Regions from separate parts of the Arthrobacter sp. I3 genome, predicted to be linked through region 3. Evidence: riboswitches for the same ligand, from Rfam matches in the RefSeq annotation. Region 3 holds a riboswitch; each other region holds the start of a gene.
The links. Region 3 has a riboswitch for S-adenosylmethionine ahead of Y706_RS26695 (methionine ABC transporter ATP-binding protein). Riboswitches for the same ligand answer to the same signal wherever they lie in the genome.

Region 1 (3,267 bases), on a different contig from region 3:
GGGGCACCCCGCCGCAAAAGGAGGGTTGCCGGCCAGCAAGCCGGGGCTGTCGCTGGCACTCATGACCTGGTACGAGTCTACGAAACAGGGTGCGGAAATCACGAAGATTATGACTTCCATGTGACAGCCGGACCCGTCAGCACCGCAGTTTCCCCACCTTTGACAGCCGTGACCGGCGGGTCGCGCCGAAGTGCCGGCGATTCGCGGCGTCATGCCAGCAAAGGTGGGGAAATTCCGCGTGGGCTTCCGTCTAGGCGGTCTTGGCCGCGCGGAATCCGGCGTCGAGGTCCGCCAGGATGTCGTCAATATGCTCCAGTCCCACCGAAAGCCGCACCAGCCCGGGATTCACCCCGGCGATCACCTGCTGTTCGGGCGAGAGCTGGCTGTGGGTGGTCGACGCCGGATGGATCACCAGCGACCGGACATCGCCGATGTTCGCGACGTGCGAGTGCAGTTCGAGGGCATCGACGAACCGCTTGCCGGCCTCCGCTCCCCCGGCGATGTTGAACGCCACGACGGCGCCTGTCCCCTTGGGCCCGTACTTGCGGCCGCGCTCGTACCAGGGGCTGGACGGCAGCCCGGCGTAGGCGACCGATTCGACGTCGTCCCGCCCCTCCAGCCATTGCGCCACCTTCGTGGCGTTGGCCACGTGGCGCTCGACGCGCAGGCTCAGCGTTTCGATGCCCTGGGCGATGAGGAAGGCGTTGAACGGGGACACCGCGGAGCCGAGGTCGCGCAGGAGCTGGACCCGGGCCTTGAGGATGTAGGAGAGGTTCGCGCCCAGCGCGCCGTCGGCTCCGAGGTCGCGGGCGTAAACCAGGCCGTTGTAGGTGGGGTCCGGGGTGTTGAAGCCGGGGAACCGCTCCGGGTCTTTCCCGAAGTCGAAGTTGCCGGAGTCCACGATCACGCCGGCGATTGCGGCGCCGTGCCCGCCGAGGTACTTGGTGGCCGAATGGACCACGATGTCCGCGCCCCACTCGATCGGCCGGATCAGGTAGGGGGTGGAGAGCGTGTTGTCGACCACCAGCGGCACGCCGGCCTCGTGCGCCACGCGGGAGACGCCCTCGATGTCCAGGACGTCCTGGCGGGGGTTGGAGACCACTTCGCCGAAGAACAGCTTGGTGTTGGGCTGGACGGCGTCCCGCCACTGGTCCAGGTTGTCCGGGTCCGCCACGAAGGTCACGGAGATGCCGAACTTCTTCAGCGTGTGCGCGAGCAGGTTGTAGGTTCCGCCGTAGAGGCTGGGGCTGGCCACCACGTGGTCCCCGGCCTCGGCGATGTTGAGGATGGCGAACGTCTCGGCGGCCTGGCCGGAGCTGAGCAGCAGCGCCGCGAGGCCTCCTTCCAGGCTGGCGACGCGCTGTTCAACGGCGTCCTGGGTCGGGTTGCCGATCCGGGTGTAGATGGGCGCGAGCTCGGCGAGCGCGAAGCGGTTCGCGGCGCTTTCGGCGCTGGGGAACACGAACGACGTCGTCTGGTAGATGGGCAGGGAACGCGCGCCGGTGGCGCTGTCCGGCTCCTGGCCGGCGTGGATCTGGCGGGTTTCAAAGGACCAGGCGTTGGACATTGGTGCTCCTCGAGTCACTGGGCACAGCACCGGCCGGGGCTTTCGGCCCGAACCGGAACAGGCGCCGCGCTTGCCCTCCGGCGGGCGCCGGACGGCCAGGTCTTCACCCGGGGCACCCCACCGCGATACGAGGGTTGCCGGCCAGCAAGCCGGGGCTGTGCGCTGGCACTCATGACCTGGCTTCAGTGTAGGAATGGCGGCGGAGCCATGGATAGCTTTGTGACGAAGATGAAGACGGCCGCCGTGACGGAGCATCCGGGGCGCCGCGTTCCGTGCCCCAGGACGTCCCATGACGGTTAGGGGAGCCTAAGCTGAGAGGTCCATCACAAAGTGCCAAGATGATGGCATGCGCATGGATCACGTCTCTTACGCCTGTGAACACGATGGCTTGGCAGCCACCACTGAACGTATTGCGTCTGCCCTCGGCGTTGAAGCCGTGAAGGGTGGAGTGCACCCCCGTTTCGGGACACGCAACATGATTATCCCGCTCGCGGGACACAAGTACCTGGAAGTCGTGGAGGTCCTGAACCACCCGGCCTCCGACAAGGCCCCGTTCGGCCAGGCCGTCCGGGCACGCTCCGAGGCCGGCGGCGGCTGGATGGGCTGGTGCGTCGAGGTTGACGACCTGGCCCCGTTCGAGGAGCGGCTCGGCCGTGCCGCCGTCAACGGCAACCGGAAGTTTCCCGACGGCCGCGAACTGGTCTGGAAGCAGATCGGCATCCTGGGGCTCATCGCCGACCCCCAGGTGCCGTACATGCTCAAGTGGGAGGGCGACCCGGAGTTGCACCCGTCCAACGCCTACGCGAGCGATGTCAAGATGTCCGCACTGACCATTGCCGGTTCGGCCGCACGCGTCACGGAGTGGCTGGGCGAACCGGTTGAAAAGCCGCTGGAAGACGTCGCCGTGAACTGGATCGCGCCGCACGGTACTCCCGGCATCCTCTCTGTCACCTTCGAGACCGCCTCCGGAGCGGTCACGATCTAACGTTCCACCTGCCCCACGCTTCGGCCGCCATCTCTTAGGTGCCAACGATGTCACCTAGGAGACGGCGGCCGAGATCATTTAAGGCCTGCTCCTAAAAGCAACTCAGCCCAGGCCCACGGCCTTGCCGAACAGGCTGAACCCCACGAACGCCACAGTGTCCAGGATGGCGTGGGCGATCACCAGCGGCATCACCCGTTTGGTCCGGATGTAGACCAGCGCGAAGACCACGCCCATCACCGCGTTGCCGATGAACGGCCCGAACCCCTGGTACAGGTGATAGCTGCCGCGGAGCAGGGCGCTGGCGGCGATGGCCGCCGGCACGCTCCAGCCCAGTTTCCCGAGCCGGTCCAGCAGGTACGCCACTACAATCACTTCCTCGACCACCGCGTGCCTGATCGCGGACAGGACCAGCACCGGCACGGTCCACCAGTAGGCGTCCAGGGCGCTGGGGATGATCGCCGTCGTGATCCCCAGCGCCCGGCCGGCGGCGTAGAGCCCCAGGGACGGAATGCCGATGAGCGCAGCTAGTCCGAGCCCCTGCAGGAGGTCCTTGCCGGGCCGGGCGAAGTCGAAGCCGATCCTTCGGAACGCCGAGGTTCCGCGCTCACCGGCCGGCCAGTGCTCGGTGAGGAAATAGATCACGAGGGCCACCGGGACCAGGGCGAAGATGATGTCCAGCAACTGGTAGGTGAGGTCGAAGTATTCGCGTGCGCTC
Region 2 (3,267 bases), on a different contig from region 3:
TCACACCGTCCAGCATGCTCGACGACGACGCCTGGCGGGCGCTCAAGGCGGCCTGGGCCTGAGCGGCCATGGCCCCGGACCTGCTTAAGGGCCTAGACCTGCTTGAGCGCCTGGCCGAGGTCGCGGATCAGGTCCTCGACGTCCTCCAGCCCCACCGAAAGCCGGACCACGCCGTCGCTGAGGCCGATCGCCGCGCGGCCTTCCGGGCCCATCGCGCGGTGCGTGGTGGTGGCCGGGTGCGTGATGAGCGTCTTGGCATCGCCCAGGTTGTTGGAGATGTCGATGATCCGCAGCGCGTCCAGGAGTGCGAACGCGGCCTGCTTCGCCGTGCGGCCGGGGGAGGGCTGCAGTTCCAGGGTGAGCACGGTCCCGCCGGCCTTCATCTGCTGTACTGCGAGCGGGTACTGCGGGTGGGACGGCAGCAGCGGGTACTTTACCCAGCCGACCGCAGGCTGTCCCTCGAGCCATTCGGCGAGCCGCAGCGCGGAGGCCGAGGAATGGTTGACGCGCAGGGCCATCGTCTCCAGGCCCTTGGTGAGCACCCAGGCGTTGAACGCCGAAAGCGCCGGACCGGTGTGCCGCATGAGCTGCTTGACGGGCCCGTCGATGAATTCCTTGGTGCCCAGGATGGCCCCGCCCAGGACGCGGCCCTGGCCGTCGATGTGCTTGGTGCCGGAGTAGACCACCACGTCCGCGCCGAGGTCGCCGCAGCGCTGGAGCAACGGGGTGGCGAAGACGTTGTCAACCACCACCGTGGCGCCGGCCGCGTGCGCCAGTTTGCTCACGGCGGCGATGTCCACGATTTCCTGCATCGGGTTCGACGGCGACTCGAAGAACACCGCGGTGGTCGGCACGGACAGCGCGGATTGCCACTGCTCCAGGTCCGGACCGTCCACGAAGACCGTCTCGACACCCCAGCGCGGCAGGATTTCGTTGAGGATCACGAAGCACGAGCCAAACAGCGAGCGGGCCGCGACCACCCGGTCGCCGGCCGCCAGCAGCGCGCCCAGGGCGGTGAAGACGGCGGACATGCCGGACGCCGTCGCGAAACACGCCTCCGTTCCCTCGAGCAGCCGCAGCCGCTCCTGGAAGGTGGCGACGGAGGGGTTGCCGTAGCGGGAGTAGACGAAGCGCTCGTCCTCCCCGGTGAAGGCGCGCTCGGCGGCGGCCGCGGACTCGTAGACGAATCCTGAGTTGAGGAAGATCGGCTCGGTGGTTTCCTGGAAGCCGGTGCGGTCAAGGCCGCCACGGACAGCCTGGGTGTCGGCCGCCCAGCCGGCGGCGTCGGGATTGAAAGTCACTTAGATCTTTCCGAGGTTGGTGGGCAGGCCGCGGTTCTTCCAGCCATTGACGGTGCGTTCGCCAAAGCGGTCGGCCTCGCCTTCGAAGCCTTCAAGGACGTTGTACGAGGTGTAGCCGGCGGCCGTCGCGGCCGTCGCGGCGCCGATCGACCGGGCACCGGAACGGCAAAGGAACACCAGTTCGACGGCGGTGTCCGCCGGCGCCTGCTGCCTTAGCTGTTCCACGAAGTGCGGGTTCGGCGTGCCGCCGGCGAGGTTCCACTGGATGAAGAGCGGATCGTTGCGGCTCTCGCCCGCGGCCGCGGTGTCCGGGATGCCGATGTGGGCCCATTCGACCTCGGTCCGGACATCCACCAGGATGGCTCCGGCCTCCAGCTTGGCCCACGCCTCCTGCGGGCTGAGGTCTCCGGCGTAGCTCATGCGTGGCCCGCGAAGGCCCCGTCGGCGTCAAATTCGTCGGCGTCGAGCTCATCAACCGCATTGGCCACGGCGGCGTCCGCACTGGCAATCGCGGCCGGCAGGACCAGCGCCTGCGCCACGATCACGGTGCTTCCGTTGAAGCTGGCGGCGGGGCTTCCATGCAGCACGTAGCCCTCGGCCAGGGCGGCTGACACCCGCTCGCAAAAGGCGCGGTCATCCGCGCCGGTGAACAGCCGGTAGGCCAGCCTCTCCTCGCCGGGTGCTGAACCGGGTGTGGCTGTTGTGGGTATTGACGTCTCGGGCACGACGGATCTCCTCTTTCACGCTTGCAGCTCGAATTCTCGAATGCCGAGTATTCACCTGAGGCACCCCGCCGCGAAAGGGAGGGTTGCCGACCGGCCAGTCAGGGCTTGGCACCGGTTCTCATTACTCCCCAAAAACGTAACACCTGCGACGCCGGCCCGCACGGCCGCCGTCGTCATGTTCCGTAACCGGACCGCGGCCCGGGCGAGTAGTGGCGGGCTCCAGTTTCGGGTACAGCCCACTCGTGTCTGCCGGGACGTTTCGCCGTCTACTGGGGGGATTAGGTCCGACGAGTCGGCCGGAGCTGCAGGTGATTCGAGCAATGTGTGAATCGAGCAGTCCCGGAATCGACTCGTCTGTCCATCAACAAGCTGTCTGGGAATCGGTGGCTGGAACGGTCGGAGCCGCAGCCGCGGTCCGGCCGGTGACGGCGGAATGGAGCAATCGTGGGCCCGCGCATACTCGTTACCGGGATTACAAGCGCCGCCGGGCGGGCCGTCGCGGCCCAGCTCGAAGCCCGGGCCCTCCCGTACCTCGGCTCCGACGCCCGCGCCGACACCCGCCAGGCCGGGGAGGCTCCCGCCGCCGCGGTCAGGCTCCTGCCGGCGACGAACCCGGACATGGTCCTGGACCTGCGCCGGGTGGTGGACCGCGAAGCCATCAACGTCATCATTCCGACCCTCACCGTGGAGCTCCCGGTCCTGGCCGCGGCCCGCGCCGGATTCGCCCAGGACGTGCGGATCATCGTGGCCGACCCCGCCGCGGTGGCCCTCGCCAACGACCACCTGTTCACCACCTGGGCGCTGCAAGCCGCCGGCATCCCGGTGCCCCGGTTCGCGGTTCCGGGCGACCTCGCCGCCGCGCCGGCATCCCTCGCCGGCCTCAGCGGCCCCGTGGTGGTCAAGCCTCGGGTCTTCAAAGGCTCCCATGGTGTCCACCTGCTGGCCGGAACCGACTCCGTTAGCTGGAAGAACATGCCGGCGGGGCAACTGGTCCAGGAATTTATCCCGGGCGCCGACTATGTGTGCCTGGTGTTCGGCACCCCGGCACGCAACGCGATGGCGCCGGTGGCGGTGGTCCTCGAGAAGACCAGGACTCCGTATGGACGCGCCGGCAGCGACGAGGTCAGCCGCAGGGTGCCGGCGAACCAGGCCGGGGATGTGCGCAAGCTGGGCCTGGCCGCCGTCCGCACGCTCGGGCTGGCCGGACCGGTCCAGGTCCAGATCCGTCGCCGCACCGACGG
Region 3 (3,267 bases):
AACGCAACCGTCTCTGCTTGGACAGTTCCCGCGGTCGCGGCGGCGCCGTGCCGGGGAGGGTGGTTTCCGGAGGTGGTGCTGCGGTGACGCGCCGGCCCGTCGGCGGGGACGCCGTGCACTGCGCCGTCCGTGGGCTCGTTCAGGGACCATCCCGAAGAGCCGCGAGAGGAGCCGGGCGCGTCACGCAGCCCTGCTTCGTTCGCCGTCGCGTCCGAAGTGGTTTGTGGGAATGCCTCGGACGCAGTCCGGGCAAAGGTGGGCAGGGCGGAAGAATTCTCAGGGGTCATTGCTGCACTCCATCGGTCCTGGCAGTAGCACCCCTTGGCTGCTCCGGCGCCCTCGAATATCACCGAAGGAGGGCGGAGCGGTTGCGTGGGAATGGTCGTCTCACGTCACCGGGGGGTTGCTGCGGCGTCATCGATCCAGGTCTCTCGGCCGCTCGGGATGGTCACTACCTACTAGAACTTCAGATGCACGATTCCGCAAAATCGGCGTGCGGGAGCGCCGTAATATTCGTTCACCCGGCATGCGTCCGGCCTAAATCATTCATTTATTCGACAATTGCCCGGAAAGGTCGCAGGAGTAAGGTTGATGCATGGCCCATGTTAACGATCCGGCAGTCATTGACCGCCTCATGCGAACCAAAGGCACGTGGGCGGTGGTCGGCCTCACCACCAACGAATGGCGCTCGGCGTATGAGGTTTCCCTCTATGTCCGGGACCGGATGGGCATGGAAATCATCCCGGTCAACCTGCCCGGAGACGACGTCCACGGCGAGAAGGGGTACCGCTCCCTGACTGACATTCCGGCGGAGAAGCACCCGATCGACGTCGTGGACTGCTTCGTCAACTCCCACAGGGTGGGCGCCGTCATAGACGAGGCCATCGCGGTAGGCGCCAAGGCCGTCTGGCTGCAGCTGGGCGTCTTCGATGACGCCGCGACGGACCGCGCGAAGGCCGCCGGGCTGGACGTCGTCGTGAACGCGTGCCCTGCCCGCGAAGGCTGGCGCGTGGGCATCTGACGGCCCGGGAATGACGATCAACAGATCGGGAAGAGTCGGTTACAAAATGTGACCGGCTTTTTCCGTATCCGGCCTCCTGCCGTGTGAGATGGACTCGTAACCATCCCGAGCGGCTGAGAGATCTGGCTCCGTGACGCCGCAGCAACCCCCTCCTTTGAGGACGGTGCTACCGCCAGGACCGATGGAGAACCACTGTGGTCTGAGGCTCCCCGGCTTCGCTCAGCGCTGCCCGGAAGCCAGGACCCGGGGCTTTCCTCGGGCGAGCCCGGAGGAAATCATGAACACGCAGACAGCGGCAGCGCCGCGGCCCCGAGCAGGTGGGGGCCTGTGATCGAGATCCAGAACGTCAGCACGTCATTCGCTTCGGCCGCGGGACCTTTTACGGCCGTCGATGACGTCAGCCTGCACATCAGGCGGGGCACCATCCAAGGCATCATCGGGTTCTCCGGCGCCGGCAAATCCACGCTGCTGCGCAACATCAACCTGCTCGAGCGCCCCACGTCGGGCCGCGTCCTGGTGGACGGCGTGGACCTGGTGACCCTGTCCGACGCAGAGCTCCGGACCAAGCGGCATGACATCGGCATGATTTTCCAGCACTTCAATCTCCTCAACAACCTCACAGCCCAGGAAAATGTGGAGCTGTCCCTGAAGTTCGCCGGCGTCGGGAAGGCGGAACGCCGGCGGCGGGCCGCCGAAACCCTGGAAATCGTGGACCTCGCCGACAAAGCGGGAACGTATCCGGCCAAACTCTCCGGGGGCCAGAAACAGCGGGTGGCGATCGCCCGCGCCCTCGCCACCGGGCCCAAAGTGCTGCTCTGCGACGAGCCGACGTCGGCCGTGGATCCCCGGACGACGTCATCGGTCCTGCAGTACCTGGCCGACGTCAACGCCGAATTCGGCATCACAATCGTGGTGGTCACCCACGAGATGAATGTCATCAAGGCCATCGCGGACAACGTCGCGGTCATGGAAGAAGGCCGGGTGGTGGAGCAGTTCGACCTCGCCGAACTCCAACGCCCCGGTTTCCACCCGGCGACGTCGATCGGCCGCTACCTGGTCTCCGATGAGATCCAGCTGGACCGCTCCGGGAGGGGCACCCACACCACAGCCGCGTCGGAGGGCCTGATCAATGTTTGACCGCATCCTGGAAGTCCTGCCCGAAATCGGCGTCGCCATGGGGCAGACCCTCACCATGCTGCTGGTGGCCATCCCGCTGGCGGTGCTGCTCGGGACACCGCTGGGTGTCCTGCTCTACACCATCGGTCCCAACGGGCTCAAGCACAGGCCAAAGCTGCACCGGGTCCTGGACGGGCTGGTCAACCTGCTCCGCTCGTTCCCGTTCCTGATCCTGCTGATCGCAATCATTCCCGTGACCAGGTTCATTGTCGGCACGACCATCGGTACGGCCGCCGTCATTGTCCCGCTGACCCTCAACGCCATTCCGTATTTCGCCCGCTTCGTGGAACAGAACCTGAGCCAGCTCGGCGGCGGAGTGGTCGAAGCGGCACGGTCCATGGGCGCCAGCCGGTCCCAGATCGTCCGGGACGTCCTGATTGTGGAGGCGAAGCCCGGACTCGTCAGCTCCATCACCATCATGACCGTCAGCTTCATCTCCTACTCGGCGATGGCCGGCCTGGTGGGCGGCGGCGGAATCGGCGACTTCGCCATCCGGTACGGCTATTACCGCTACGAGACACCGCTCATGATCACCGCCATAGTCCTGATGATCCTGCTGGTCACCATCGTTCAGCTGGGCGGATCCTATGTTGCCCGGCGCCTGGACAAGCGCCTCTGAGCGCCGGCAGCACCCTCGTCCCACCTCCCACAGCGGAAAGCACCCCATGACTTCAACACCCAGTACCCGTTTCGACGGACCCCGCCCCCGCCTGCTGATCAGCGCCTTCGTGATGAACACGTCCAGCCACATCATGGGCGGCCAGTGGCGGCGCCGGGAAGCCCAGCAGCACCGGTTCAACGAACTCCAGCTCTGGATCGACCTGGCCCGCCAGCTCGAAGACGCCAAGTTTGACGCGATCTTCTTCGCCGACGTCGTCGGTCTCTACGGCGACTACGACGGCGGGTGGGCATCGCTGCTGAAAAAGGGCCTGCAGGTGCCGTCCAACGACCCCCTCATCCTGCTCTCCGCGCTCGCCACCGGAACGCGGGAGATCGGACTGGCCGCGACGTCGTCGGTGATTCAGAGCCACCCGTTCCAGTTCGCCCGGCAGATGTCCACGCTGGACCAC

Region 1: another riboswitch for S-adenosylmethionine. It lies ahead of Y706_RS0122230 (bifunctional o-acetylhomoserine/o-acetylserine sulfhydrylase); the one in region 3 lies ahead of Y706_RS26695 (methionine ABC transporter ATP-binding protein).
Region 2: another riboswitch for S-adenosylmethionine. It lies ahead of Y706_RS0103000 (DUF1737 domain-containing protein); the one in region 3 lies ahead of Y706_RS26695 (methionine ABC transporter ATP-binding protein).

The regions. Positions count from the first base shown of each region.
Region 1 is NZ_KI914976.1:35,825-39,091, forward strand. Features, by position in the region: SAM riboswitch class IV at 1-63, opposite strand, end outside; gene Y706_RS0122230 (bifunctional o-acetylhomoserine/o-acetylserine sulfhydrylase) at 251-1,567, opposite strand; SAM riboswitch class IV at 1,629-1,744, opposite strand; gene Y706_RS0122235 (VOC family protein) at 1,914-2,552, shown strand; gene Y706_RS0122240 (CPBP family intramembrane glutamic endopeptidase) at 2,655-3,267, opposite strand, start outside.
Region 2 is NZ_KI914902.1:57,398-60,664, forward strand. Features, by position in the region: gene Y706_RS0102985 (hypothetical protein) at 1-62, shown strand, start outside; gene Y706_RS0102990 (O-succinylhomoserine sulfhydrylase) at 93-1,301, opposite strand; gene Y706_RS0102995 (rhodanese-like domain-containing protein) at 1,302-1,721, opposite strand; gene Y706_RS0103000 (DUF1737 domain-containing protein) at 1,718-2,026, opposite strand; SAM riboswitch class IV at 2,039-2,152, opposite strand; gene Y706_RS23310 (ATP-grasp domain-containing protein) at 2,471-3,267, shown strand, end outside.
Region 3 is NZ_KI914962.1:5,315-8,581, forward strand. Features, by position in the region: gene acs (acetate--CoA ligase) at 1-287, opposite strand, end outside; gene Y706_RS0120060 (CoA-binding protein) at 596-1,021, shown strand; SAM riboswitch class I at 1,119-1,209, shown strand; gene Y706_RS26695 (methionine ABC transporter ATP-binding protein) at 1,349-2,158, shown strand; gene Y706_RS0120070 (methionine ABC transporter permease) at 2,151-2,816, shown strand; gene Y706_RS0120075 (LLM class flavin-dependent oxidoreductase) at 2,863-3,267, shown strand, end outside.